One region of the Streptomyces sp. NPDC006487 genome, then DNA from elsewhere that is predicted to be linked to it. Evidence: riboswitches for the same ligand, from Rfam matches in the RefSeq annotation. Region 1 holds a riboswitch; the other holds the start of a gene.
What was found. Region 1 has a riboswitch for cobalamin ahead of ACFYM0_RS11055 (DUF4430 domain-containing protein). Riboswitches for the same ligand answer to the same signal wherever they lie in the genome.

Region 1 (8,608 bases):
GGCGGACACGCGGGCGTCGGCCACCTGCTGGGCGAGGGCCTCGCGCAGGTCGGCCACCATGCGGCTGGTGTCACGCTCGGAGAAGAAGCCGGGATCCACTCCGAAGGCCTCGGTGAGCCGCAGCAGCACCGGCACGGTGAGCGGGCGCGAGTCGTGCTCCATCTGGTTGAGGTAGCTGGGTGAAATGCCGAGGACCCTGGCCAGGTCCGCCTGGGTCATGCGGCGCTCCTCGCGCAGCCTGCGCAGGCGCGCCCCCGCGTACGTCTTGCTCACCGGACTCCTCCACCGTCGGACGGGCTTCGTCAGCATAGGGGGACTTCGCCTGCCCCGAGGCTTCGCAAACTTGGCAAACTCGGCCTCGAAGATTCGCAAACCTTGGCAGCCGCACCACCTTGATGACACCCAGTGCCAATGCCAGAGTCGGTCCTGCGGCCAGCCGGGACCGGTGGTCCGGACGGACCCTGGATCCCCGACTCATGCCCTGACTTCGGCGATTCGGCCAGCCCGGTTCCGGCAGATCGGCAGCATTTCCCAGCCCCGCCCCCACGGGCGGGTCCGGCGGCCGCAACTCTCACTCAGGCACAGAGTGCCAGCGCCAGGGCTTCTGCTCGGCGCATTGGCAGAACAAGCGACGGATGGAAACGGTGACGGTCATGGCAGAGGCGAACACGACGGCGGCGGCCGAGCAGCTGAAGCAGCGCTGGGCGGATGACCCGCGCTGGGCGGGCATCGAGCGGACGTACACCGCCGAGGACGTGGTCCGGCTGTCCGGCAGCGTCCGCGAGGAGCACACCCTGGCCCGGCGAGGTGCGGAGCGCCTGTGGCGGCAGCTCCACGAGCAGGATTACGTCCACGCGCTGGGCGCCCTGACCGGCGGCCAGGCGGTCCAGCAGGTGCGGGCGGGGCTGCAGGCGATCTATCTGTCCGGCTGGCAGGTGGCCGCCGACGCCAACCAGGCCGGGCACACTTACCCGGACCAGAGCCTGTACCCGGTCAACTCCGTTCCCCAGGTGGTCCGCCGGATCAACAACGCGCTGCTGCGCGCCGATCAGATCGCCACCGCCGAGGGCGGCCACGACCGTACGGACTGGCTGGCGCCGATCGTCGCGGACGCCGAGGCCGGCTTCGGCGGACCGCTGAACGCCTTCGAGCTGACCAAGGCGATGATCGCGGCCGGCGCCGCGGGCATCCACTACGAGGACCAGCTCGCCTCGGAGAAGAAGTGCGGCCACCTCGGCGGCAAGGTCCTCGTCCCCACCTCGCAGCACGTCCGCACCCTCAACGCGGCGCGCCTCGCCGCCGACATCGCCGACACACCGACCCTGATCATCGCCCGCACGGACGCCCTGGCGGCGAACCTCATCACCAGCGACGTCGACGAGCGCGACGCCCGGTTCGTGACGGGCGAGCGCACCGCTGAAGGCTTCCACCGGGTGCGGAACGGCATGGCCCCGGTGATCGCCCGCGGCCTCGCCTACGCTCCGTACGCAGACCTCATCTGGGTGGAGACCGGCACCCCGGACCTCGCCCAGGCCCGCGAGTTCGCCGAGGCGATCCACGCGCGGTACCCGGACCAGATGCTGGCCTACAACTGCTCGCCGTCCTTCAATTGGAAGGCCGCCCTGGACGACGACCAGATCGCCAAGTTCCAGCGCGAGCTCGGCGCGATGGGGTACCGCTTCCAGTTCATCACCCTGGCCGGCTTCCACTCCCTCAACCACGGCATGTTCGACCTGGCCCGCGGCTACGCCGAGCACGGCATGACCGCCTACGTGGACCTGCAGGAGCGGGAGTTCGCCGCACAGGCGCAGGGATTCACCGCGGTCAAGCACCAGCGCGAGGTCGGCACCGGCTACTTCGACCTCGTCTCCACCGCCGTCAACCCCGCCTCCTCCACCACCGCGCTGGCCGGCTCCACCGAGGAAGAGCAGTTCCACTAGAACTCCACCCGCGCCTCCGTCCGGCCCGCGTCCTGCCACTTGCCGTCCGACGGCGCCCGGGGCTCCTCCCCGCCCCGGGCGCCGACCGCCCCACGTCGAGGAGAAGATCCGCATGTCACTCAAGTCCCTGATCAGCAGTGTCCAGGTCCTCGGTGTGCCGGGTGAGCGCCACGGGGACATCCTGACGCCCCCGGCCCTGGACTTCATCGGCCGGCTCGACGCGGCCTTCGCCGACCGCCGCCTGGGCATCCTCAAGGAGCGCCGCCGCCGCTCCGCCCACCTCGCCGACGGCAAGCAGCTCGTCTTCCCGCTTGCCACGCGAGCCGTCCGAGACGACCCGACCTGGCAGGTCGCACCTCCGGGCCCCGGGCTCAACGACCGCCGGGTGGAGATCACCGGGCCGCCCGACCGCCGCATGACGGTCAACGCCCTGAACTCCGGCGCCCGGGTGTGGATGGCGGACTTCGAGGACGCCACCGCGCCCACCTGGGAGAACGTCATAGGCGGCCAGCTGAACCTGCTCGACGCCATCGAGCGGCGCATCGACTTCACCACGGCCGACGGCAAGGAGTACCGCCTCGGCGAGAACCTCGCCACGATCATGGTCCGCCCGCGCGGCTGGCACCTCACCGAGGAACACCTGGAGATCGACGGCCGTCCCGTGCCCGCGTCGCTCGTCGACTTCGGCCTGTACTTCTTCCACTGCGCACAGCGGCAGATCGACGCCGGCCACGGCCCGTACTTCTATCTCCCCAAGCTGGAGAACGCGTACGAGGCAAGGCTGTGGAACGACGTCTTCGTCCTCGCGCAGGACCTGCTCGGCATCCCGCGCGGCACCGTCCGGGCCACCGTCCTGATCGAGACGATCACGGCCGCCTTCGAGATGGAGGAGATCCTCTACGAACTGCGCGAACACAGCGCGGGACTGAACGCGGGGCGCTGGGACTACCTCTTCAGCCTCATCAAGACCTTCGGCCACCGCACCGACTTCCAGCTCCCCGACCGGGCCGCCGTCACCATGACGGCCCCCTTCATGCGCGCCTACACGGACCTGCTCGTCCGGACCTGCCACCGGCGGGGAGCACACGCCATCGGTGGCATGGCAGCCCATGTCCCGAGCAAGGACACCGAAGCCGACTCCGCGGCTCTCGCAAAGGTCCGCCTCGACAAGGAGCGGGAGGCCGAGGACGGCTTCGACGGCTCCTGGGTCGCCCACCCCGGGCTGGTCCCCGTCTGCCGCGAGGTCTTCGGCAACGTCCTGGGGGACCGGCCCCACCAGCTGGACCGAACGCGTGAGGACGTCGGCGTCGCCGCCGCCGACCTGCTGTCCATCCGCCGGATCGCGGCTCCGCCGACCTCGGAAGGCGTCCGCTCCAACGTGGCGGTGGCCCTGCGTTACTTCGACGCCTGGCTGCGCGGCAGCGGGGCCGTGGCCCTGAACGGGCTGATGGAGGACGCCGCCACCGCCGAGATCGCCCGCGTCCAGATCTGGCAGTGGCTCCGCCACGACCGGGTCGGCCGGGGAACGGTCGTCGATCTCCTGGACGCCGAATGCGCGGCCCTGGAGGCGGAGGATCCACAGGCACGCGTCCTCGAAGCACGGGAGATCTTCGTGGACACCGCCCTGCCGATGCAGCTCCCCGCCTTCTTCACCCCGGAGGCCTACACCCGCCATCTCGTCCGCCGCACCTCCCCCGCCGCGCAGGTGACCGCGTGAACGCCCCCGTCCGGCCGGACCGGATCCTGCGCGTCGGCGTGGTCGGCGGCGGTCGGATGGGAGCCGGAATCGCCGAAGTGTGCGCCCGCGCCGAACTGGACACCGTGGTCGCCGAGGCGGACGCGGCCGCTGCCCGCGCCGCCCGCGAGCGCGTCGCCGTCTCCCTGGAGCAAGCCGTCCGGCGCGGGAAGCTGCACCGGAGCTCCGCCGAGGACGCCCTGGCCCGTCTGCTGTTCACCGGGGACCTGGAGGACCTCGCCGACCGGCAACTCGTCATCGAGGCCGTCACCGAGAACCCCGAAGCGAAGACCCGGGTCTTCGCTGCCCTCGACAAGATCGTCGAGGACCCCGGGGCGATCCTCGCCACGAACACCTCCGCCATCCCGATCATGCGGCTGGGCATGGCGACCGGCCGGGCCGACCGGGTGGTGGGCCTGCACTTCTTCAACCCCGTGCCCGTCCTGCCGCTCGTCGAAGTCGTCTCCTCCCTCCACACGTCGCCGGACACGCTCGCCTCCGTCGAGGCGTTCGCCCGCGACACGCTGGGCAAGACCACGGTCCGCTCCCGGGACCGGGCCGGCTTCGTCGTCAACGCCCTGCTCATCCCCTACCTCCTCTCGGCCGTCCGCATGGCCGAATCGGGCTTCGCCGGCGCGGCGGACGTGGACGCGGCCATGGAGATGGGCTGCGCCCACCCGATGGGTCCGCTGAAGCTGGCGGACCTGATCGGCCTGGATACGGTCACGGCGATCGCGGAGTCGCTGTACGAGGAATTCAAGGAACCGCTGTACGCCCCGCCCCCGTTGCTCCGGCGGATGGTGCAGGCGGGGCTGCTGGGACGCAAGAGCGGCCGCGGGTTCCACACGTACGGCCGGGTCTGAGGGGCCCGGCAGACCTCCGGCCATGAGGGTGCGCCGGAGGCGCCCAGAGGCGGTGGGGGTGTGGCGAGTGGTGTCGCCGCACCCCCACCGCGCGCCAAGACGGGCAGCGCGACCGCAGGGCTGTCGTACCCGCTAGAAGGAGGTCCAGGTGTAGGCGACCTGGTCGCCTGCCTTCAGCTTGAACTGGCAGCCGCCGACCGGGGTCGGGGTGCCGTTGACGGAGATGCTCCAGTAGGCGACGCCGCCACCGCTGACGTTCTTGATCGTGTCGACGGAGAAGTCGTCGAACGAGGCGTACCAAGTGCCGTCCCAGCTGAAGTGCTTCTTCTTCGCGGCGTCGTCCAGGGCGGCCGTCGGCGTGGGCACGGCGCTCGGGTTGGCGGCGCCGTTCGTGCCGTCGCACTTGTGCGTCCCGCCGGTGACGGTGGTGACGTCGTGCCCCTTGGTCCTTATCTTCCCCTTGAACAGAAGGCCGTTGGGGCCCTGCACCGTGAGGCCGACCTTGACCGGGGCGTTCGTGTTCGGTGCCGGCTTGGCGTGGGCGGCGGCGGGCGCTGTGGCGAGCGCGAGTCCCAGGGCGGCCGTCGTGACGAGGGCGCGACGGACGAGGTTCGGGCGCATGGGTTGCCTTTCGGGCAGGGCGGGCGCAGCCGGGCCCTTCCGCTGCGGCATCGCCCGGCAGCGCCGGTCCCCGATGCGGCGGGAGCAGGCTGTGGCGAGTCGGCGACTCAAGGCTCCGCGCTGCAGTCCGTGACAGTGGGAGGCGGTACGAGCCGCACGGCGGGCTATCCGACTCGGGGCGCGCAGGCGCTCCACACGGTTGCAGGTCAGCGCCGGATTCACACCGGCTTCCCCCTGGCCACACGGCGATTCAGTTGTCACCCGGTCCGACCGGGCACACGAATCGTACGGTCGTAACAACGTGGTGACCAGGGGCGGCTTTCCGGCGTGACCGCTCGACTCGCCGTCCCCGGTTTCACGTCCGGCCAGGACCGGCGTGTCTCATCCCACTGTCCGACACCTGGACAACAGGGTTCGTCCTCGGGTGCGGCAGCCTAGTGTGGGCCTCGCAGCTGGTTCGCTCCCGTCCGCCAGGCGGGATGCGTCGTAAGAGGGAACCCGGTGAGAATCCGGGACTGCCCCGCAGCGGTGAGTGGGAACGACCGCCGTCATACGCACTGGGACCGGAACCGGTCCTGGGAAGCGACGGCCAGTAGGTGCGGGCCTTCGTGGTCCGCGTGCCCGCGAGTCCGAAGACCTGCCCGTTGCCCGTACGCGGACGATTCCGTGTGCGGAGATCCCGGTGACCTCGTGGGCGGGTCGGCGTACACATCGAGCGGCACGAGCGGTCCTTCCGCTGCGCGAGCCGTTCGTCGTGGCGTTCCTTCGCGTCCGCGTCCCGTTGCCGGGGCGTTCCTGGACACATCTCGCGAAGGAGAGTTCCGTGACAGCGAAGCCCGCAGCCGCGGCCGCACGAGCCACCGTGTACGGCTACCCCCGTCAGGGGCAGAACCGTGAACTGAAGAAGGCCATCGAGGGCTTCTGGAAGGGCCGCGTCACCGCTGACGCCCTCCGGGCGACCGCGGCCGAACTGCGCCGCACGAACTGGCGGCAGCTGGCGGAGGCCGGCGTCCACGAGGTACCCACCGGTGACTTCTCGTACTACGACCACGTACTGGACACCAGCGTCATGCTCGGCGCCGTCCCCGAGCGGCACCGGGAGGCCGTCGCCACCGACCCGTTCGGCGGGTACTTCGCGATGGCTCGCGGTACGCAGGACGTGGCCCCGCTGGAGATGACCAAGTGGTTCGACACCAACTACCACTACCTGGTCCCGGAACTCGGCCCGGACACCGTCTTCACCGCGGACCCTTCCCAGCAGGTCGCCGAAGTGAAGGAAGCCCTCGCACTCGGCCTCGACGCCCGCCCCGTGCTCGTCGGCCCGATCACCTATCTCCTGCTGGCCAAGCCCGCCCCGGGCGTGGCGGCCGACTTCCAGCCGCTGACCCTCCTGGACCGGATCCTCCCCGTCTACGCCGAGGTCCTCGCCGCCCTCAAGGCCGCCGGGGCCGAGTGGGTCCAACTCGACGAGCCGGCCCTGGTACAGGACCGGACCCCGGCGGACCTGAACGCCGTGGCTCGGGCCTACCGCGACCTCGGCGCCCTGACCGACCGGTCCAAGCTGCTCGTCGCCTCGTACTTCGGCCGGCTCGGCGAAGCCCTCCAGGTCCTCGCCGCTTCTCCGGTCGAAGGCCTGGCCCTCGACTTCACGGAGGCCGGCAGCGCCAATCTGAAGGACCTCGGGGCGGTCGGAGGCCTGCCCGGCAAGCGCCTGGTGGCCGGCGTCGTCAACGGCCGCAACATCTGGATCAACGACTACCAGAAGTCGCTCACCACGCTGGGTACGCTCCTCGGCCTCGCCGACCGGGTGGACGTCGCCGCCTCCTGCTCCCTGCTGCACGTCCCGATCGACGTCGCTGCCGAGCGGGACATCGACCCGCAGGTCCGCCGCTGGCTCGCCTTCGCCCGCCAGAAGGCCGCCGAGATCTCCGTCCTGGCCCGAGGGCTGGCCCAGGGCACGGACTCCATCGCACCCGAACTCGCCGCCAACCGGGCCGACCTGGCCTCCCGAGCCGGCTCCGCGCTCACCCACGACCCGGCCGTCCGCACCCGCACCGCCGCGATCACCGGCACGGACGGCCGCCGTGCCCAGCCCTACCCGGAGCGCGCCGCCGCCCAGCGGGCGCACCTGGGCCTGCCGCTGCTGCCGACCACCACGATCGGGTCCTTCCCGCAGACCGACGAACTGCGGGTCGCCCGCGCCGACCTGCGGGCCGGCAGGATCGACGTGGCCGGCTACGAGCAGCGGATCAAAGAGGAGATCGGCGAGGTGATCTCCTTCCAGGAGAAGACCGGCATCGACGTCCTGGTACACGGCGAACCCGAGCGCAACGACATGGTCCAGTACTTCGCGGAGCAGCTGACCGGCTACCTCGCGACGCGGCACGGCTGGGTCCAGTCGTACGGCACCCGCTACGTGCGCCCGCCGATCCTCGCCGGTGACATCTCCCGCCCCGAGCCGATGACCGTCCGCTGGACCTCGTACGCCCAGTCCCTGACCTCCAAGCCGGTCAAGGGGATGCTGACCGGGCCGGTCACCATGCTCGCCTGGTCCTTCGTACGCGACGACCAGCCCCTCGGCAATACCGCCCGTCAGGTGGCCCTGGCCCTGCGCGACGAGGTCAACGACCTCGAAGCGGCGGGCACTTCGGTGATCCAGGTCGACGAACCGGCCCTGCGCGAGACGCTCCCGCTGCGCAGCGACGACCATGCGGACTACCTGGCCTGGGCCACCGAGTCCTTCCGGCTCACCGTCTCAGGGGTCCGGCCGGACACGCAGATCCACACCCACATGTGCTACGCGGAGTTCGGCGACATCGTCCGGGCCATCGACGACCTCGACGCCGACGTCATCAGCCTGGAGGCCGCCCGCTCCCACATGCAGGTCGCGCGCGAACTCGCCGCCCACGACTACCCGCGCGAGGCGGGCCCCGGCATCTGGGACATCCATTCGCCGCGCATCCCCTCCACACGCGAAGCGGCGTCCCTGCTCCGCCGGGGCCTGGCAGCCATCCCGGCCGAGCGGCTCTGGGTCAACCCCGACTGCGGTCTGAAGACCCGCGGTTGGACCGAAACCCGCGCCTCCCTGGAGAACCTCGTCGCCGCCGCCCGCGAGGTCCGCGCGGACCTGTCCGCCCATACCTCCTGACACCGCCCGCTCCCCGGCCGACGGCCATCGAGGCCGTCGGTCCGGGAGCGCGCATCAGAGACGGCTCCGAACGCCTCCTAGTGCCAAGGGAGTCGGGACCTGTGGAACCAGTAGGCCCGAGGGGCTTCGGCGACGCCCGAGAGCTGGGCGAGCTGGTCGGTGGCGACCTGACCCGCGGCACGACGGCCGGCAGCACTCCGTCACCGTCCCCGACCGGGAGCCCCTCCGGCTCGCCGTCGTCCTCCCCGTCCCCGAGCGGGAGCCCGTCCGGCTCGCCGTCGTCCTCTCCGTCCTCGACGCC
Region 2 (4,355 bases), on a different contig from region 1:
CAACGGGGCCGGTGCGGCAGGGACCGCGTCGAACGCGGCCCTCGCCGGCGTCCTCGGGAGCGGGGTCGGCGGCAGCAACCTCGGGAACTCCTCCACCGCCCAGCAGGTCGCCTCGGGCTTCGGCGCCTCCAACCAGAACAACGGCGCCCAGGCCAACGGTTCCGGTTTCACCGCGATCGGCCAGTCCAACTCGCACGAGTCCTTCATCTACAACCCGCTTCCGTAGTGCCGGCCGGGGCCCCCGCCCCGGTCACACACGTCCGCCGAGCCCCGCCCTCCCCCCGGAGGGCGGGGCTCGGCGCATCGGGCGAAGTCGGGTCGAGCGACCCTGCCGTACGGGACCTTCGGCAGCGGAAAACCGGTCCGGGGGTGGGCTAGCTTGCCCGAGTGGGCATGTCGCGCGTGCGTCGGCGAGACCCCACCCGAGAGAGAGGCGCCCGCATGACCGGCACCGAACACCGCGTCCTGCCGCTCCGGCTCGAGGCCGCGCCCGCGCCCGTCCCGGTGCGGGGCGTCTTCGCGTACCGCACCGAACGGCCGTACGAGATCTCCCTCGACTTCGAGGGTGCCGGGATGCACCTCGCGCGCTGGGTCTTCTCCCGGGAACTGCTGCTCGACGGCCAGGTCTGCGCCACCGGCGAGGGCGACATACAGGTGTGGCCGCGCTGGAAGGGCACCGAGCCGCGGGTCTTCCTCGCCTTCAGCAACGGCGAGCAGTCGTGCGTGGTGTCCGCGCGGGCCAAGGACGTACGGGAGCTGTGCCGCCGGATGACCGAGCTGGTGCCGCGCGGCCAGGAGCACCGGTACTACGACCTCGACGCCGAGCTGAACGCCCTCCTGCCCAGCTGAACCGGGTGAACGCGATCAACCGGGTGAGTCCGGCGAACGCGCCGAACCCGGTGCAACCACGACCGCAGCGGGCGCGTCTTCACGGGTGACACCGTTCCCCGTCTCTCGGAATCGAGGGGACGCAATGAACCGTCCACGCCGCCGGCAGGCCACCGCACTGGGGTTGGGCGCACTGCTCTGCGCCATGCTCGCCTTCGCCGCACCGGCCTCCGCCGCAGCCACGACCGCCGCCACCACTACCGCCACCACGATCACTCCGCTCGTCGTCAATGCCCGCTGGGGCGGGCACTGCACGTACGACCGCGTGGTCATCGACCTGCAGGGATACGTACCCGAGGTCACCGTCACCCGCGTCCCGTCGCTGATCTACGACGGATCCGGCAAGCCCGTCCCGCTGGCCGGGCGGTACTTCCTGGAGATCCGCCTGCACCCCGCCGCCGGACACGACGACGCGGGCCGCAACGTCTACCGCGGGCCCAAGCTCCTCAAGATCTACCTGCCCAAGCTGAAGGGCATCGCCCTGACCGGCGACTACGAGGGGTACGTCACCTTCGGCGCCGCCTTCGACACCAAGCCCGCCTACACCACGTCCAAGCTGCACGCCCCGGAGCGCTTCGTCCTGGACGTCGCGCACCCGAACGTCTGCTGAGCACGCCGGCGCGAGGCGGGAGGCGGGGGCCGGGGGGGCGGGGACCTACCGGTGCTCGGGGTTCGGGAAGTCGAAGCGGCAGCCCGCGTCCCACAGGGAGCGCTGGTTGCCGTGCGCCGGCATCCCGCCGGACCGCTTGAGCAGAGCGGCCAGGTGCATGAGGTTCCAGCTCATGAAGGCCGTGTTCCGGTTGGTGAAGTCGTTCTCGGGCCCGCCGGATCCGGGGTCCAGGTACGAGGGCCCGGGTCCGGCTTCGCCGATCCATCCGGCGTCGGCCTGCGGGGGGATCGCGTAGCCGAGGTGCTGGAGGCTGTAGAGGATGTTCATGGCGCAGTGCTTGACGCCGTCCTCGTTCCCGGTGATCAGCGCGCCGCCCACGCGCCCGTAATAGGCGTACTGGCCCTGCTCGTTCAGGATCGAGGAGCAGGCGTAGAGCCGCTCGATGACCTGCTTCATCACCGAGCTGTTGTCGCCGAGCCAGATCGGGCCGCACAGCACGAGGATGTCGGCGTCCATGATCTGGCTGTAGAGCACCGGCCACTGATCGCTCTCCCAGCCGTGGTCGGTCATATCGGGCCAGACACCGGTGGCGATGTCGTGGTCGACGGCCCGGATGAGCGAGGTCCGGACCCCGGCCGCCTCCATCACCGCGCGGCTCTTGCCGATCAGGCCCTCGGTGTTGCTGGGCTCGGGCGATCGCTTGAGCGTGCAGTTGACGTAGACGGCGGTGAGGTCGGAGTAGTCGAAGGGGTGCGCGGTGTCGGTAGCCACCCGTCCAGCCTCTCCGGAGCCCGGCGCGGCCGCCACCGGGCCGCGCCCGTCCGGGCGACCGGCGCAGGCGATGAGGAGCTCGCGGCCGGGGCGCCCCTTCCCGGCTCCGGCGGCCGCGGATCCATGGAACTCCGTTTCCACGTGGGGCCATTGAGGCAAACGCCGGCGCGGCGGACACGCGGCGTGACGCACAAGCGGAATCCGGCCACCGCCCGGCGCGATTGGGGCGGGTTGTTACCGGTCCGTGCGGCCGACTAGGGTCAGCGGGCCTTGGTGTTCGGGAAACCGGTGGGAAACCGGTGCGGCCCTCGCCACTGTGATCGGGAAGTCCGGCTCCACTCCTGCGGGAAAGCCACTGGGCTGCGCGGGAGGTTCCGCGCTGCCCGGGAAGGCGGAGCATGGACGTCAACCCGTGAGCCAGGAGACCGGCCGGGGCGCGTTGTCCATCCACGAGGTGCTGGAGAGGTCTCCCCACTCATGCATATAGCCGAGGGGTTCCTGCCCCCTTTGCACGCGGTCGCCTGGGGCGCCGCGTCCGCCCCCTTCGTCGTCCACGGCGTCCGCTCGCTCACCCGCGAGGTGAAGGCCAACCCGGAGAGCACGCTGCTGCTCGGCGCTTCCGGAGCGTTCACTTTCGTCCTTTCCGCCCTGAAGATCCCTTCGGTGACGGGCAGTTGCTCGCACCCCACGGGCACCGGGCTCGGGGCGATCCTGTTCCGGCCGCCGATCATGGCGGTGCTCGGCACGATCACCCTGCTGTTCCAGGCCCTGCTGCTGGCGCACGGCGGGCTCACGACCCTCGGCGCCAACGTCTTCTCGATGGCCATCGCCGGCCCGTGGGCGGGCTACGCCGTCTACCGGCTGATGCGGAGGTCGGGCCTCCCGCTGATGGTCACCGTGTTCTTCGGCGCCTTCTTCGCCGACCTGGTCACCTACTGCGTCACCAGCGTGCAGCTCGCCATGGCCTTCCCGGACCCGGCCTCCGGTTTCCCGGGCTCGCTAGCGAAGTTCGGGGGGATCTTCGCGGTCACCCAGATACCGCTGGCCGTGAGCGAGGGCCTGCTGACCGTCCTGGTGATGCGGCTGCTGATGGCGTCGAGCAAGTCGGACCTGGTCCGGCTGGGCGTCGCGAAGCTGACCTCCGCCCGTACCGAAGAGAAGGCGGCGGCCTGATGAGCGGGATGTCCAAGAACGCGAAGATCAACACCCTGCTGCTGCTCCTGGTGGCGGCGCTGGCCGTCCTGCCGCTCGCCCTGGGGCTGGGCGAGGGCAAGGAGGAGCCCTTCACCGGCGCCGACGCGCAGGCCGAGGTGGCGATCACCGAGCTGAAGCCGGATTACGAGCCCTGGTTCTCCCCTCTGTACGAACCCCCCTCGGGCGAGATCGAGTCCGCGCTGTTCGCCTTGCAGGCGGCGCTGGGCGCGGGCGTGCTCGCCTACTACTTCGGTGTCCGCAAGGGCCGCCGCCAGGGAGCGGCCGCCGCCGCTGCCGCCACCGCCCCGGAGGCGTAGGCGGTGCTGCCGATCGACGTGGCCGCGCACGGCAGTCGCTGGCGCGGCCGGCACCCGCTGGAGAAGGCCCTGCTCGGGATCGGGCTGACGGTCACCGCCGTGTGCCTGCCGCCCTGGCCGGGCGGGCCGCTGGTGGCCGCCGCCACCCTCGCCGTGCTGCTCGGCCCGGCCGGAGTGGCCGGCCGGCAGCTCTGGCGGGCCTTCCGGCTCCCGCTCGGCTTCTGCTTCACCGGGGCGCTGCCGCTGCTGTTCGCCGTCGGCGGCCCGGCGGGGCCGGTCTCCCTGGCCCCCGACGGTCCCCGGCTCGCCGCCGAACTGCTGCTGCGCACCTCGGCGGCCTCGCTCGGACTGCTGCTGTTCGCCTTCACCACCCCGGTCTCCGACGTACTGCCCCGGCTGGTCCGGGCCGGTGTGCCGGCCCCGGTGGTGGACGTGGCCCTGGTCATGTACCGGATCGGCTTCCTGCTGCTGGATTCCATGACCCAGGTCCGCCGGGCCCAGGCGGCCCGACTCGGGCACACCGGCCGGGCGGCGGTGTGGCGCTCCCTGGCCGGGCTCGCCGCCACCTCCTTCGT

Region 2: linked by a shared signal. The riboswitch ahead of ACFYM0_RS31130 (energy-coupling factor ABC transporter permease) and the one ahead of ACFYM0_RS11055 (DUF4430 domain-containing protein) in region 1 are both predicted to bind cobalamin.

Annotation. Positions count from the first base shown of each region.
Region 1 is NZ_JBIAHN010000005.1:379,785-388,392, reverse strand. It holds gene ACFYM0_RS11075 (short-chain fatty acyl-CoA regulator family protein) at 1-273, opposite strand, end outside; gene aceA (isocitrate lyase) at 654-1,940, shown strand; gene aceB (malate synthase A) at 2,053-3,657, shown strand; gene ACFYM0_RS11060 (3-hydroxybutyryl-CoA dehydrogenase) at 3,654-4,538, shown strand; gene ACFYM0_RS11055 (DUF4430 domain-containing protein) at 4,671-5,159, opposite strand; cobalamin riboswitch at 5,300-5,449, opposite strand; cobalamin riboswitch at 5,596-5,819, shown strand; gene metE (5-methyltetrahydropteroyltriglutamate--homocysteine S-methyltransferase) at 5,983-8,307, shown strand; gene ACFYM0_RS11045 (hypothetical protein) at 8,409-8,608, shown strand, end outside.
Region 2 is NZ_JBIAHN010000019.1:201,375-205,729, reverse strand. It holds gene ACFYM0_RS31150 (hypothetical protein) at 1-226, shown strand, start outside; gene ACFYM0_RS31145 (SsgA family sporulation/cell division regulator) at 442-849, shown strand; gene ACFYM0_RS31140 (hypothetical protein) at 974-1,498, shown strand; gene ACFYM0_RS31135 (flavodoxin family protein) at 1,544-2,269, opposite strand; cobalamin riboswitch at 2,524-2,718, shown strand; gene ACFYM0_RS31130 (energy-coupling factor ABC transporter permease) at 2,747-3,442, shown strand; gene ACFYM0_RS31125 (energy-coupling factor ABC transporter substrate-binding protein) at 3,442-3,780, shown strand; gene cbiQ (cobalt ECF transporter T component CbiQ) at 3,784-4,355, shown strand, end outside.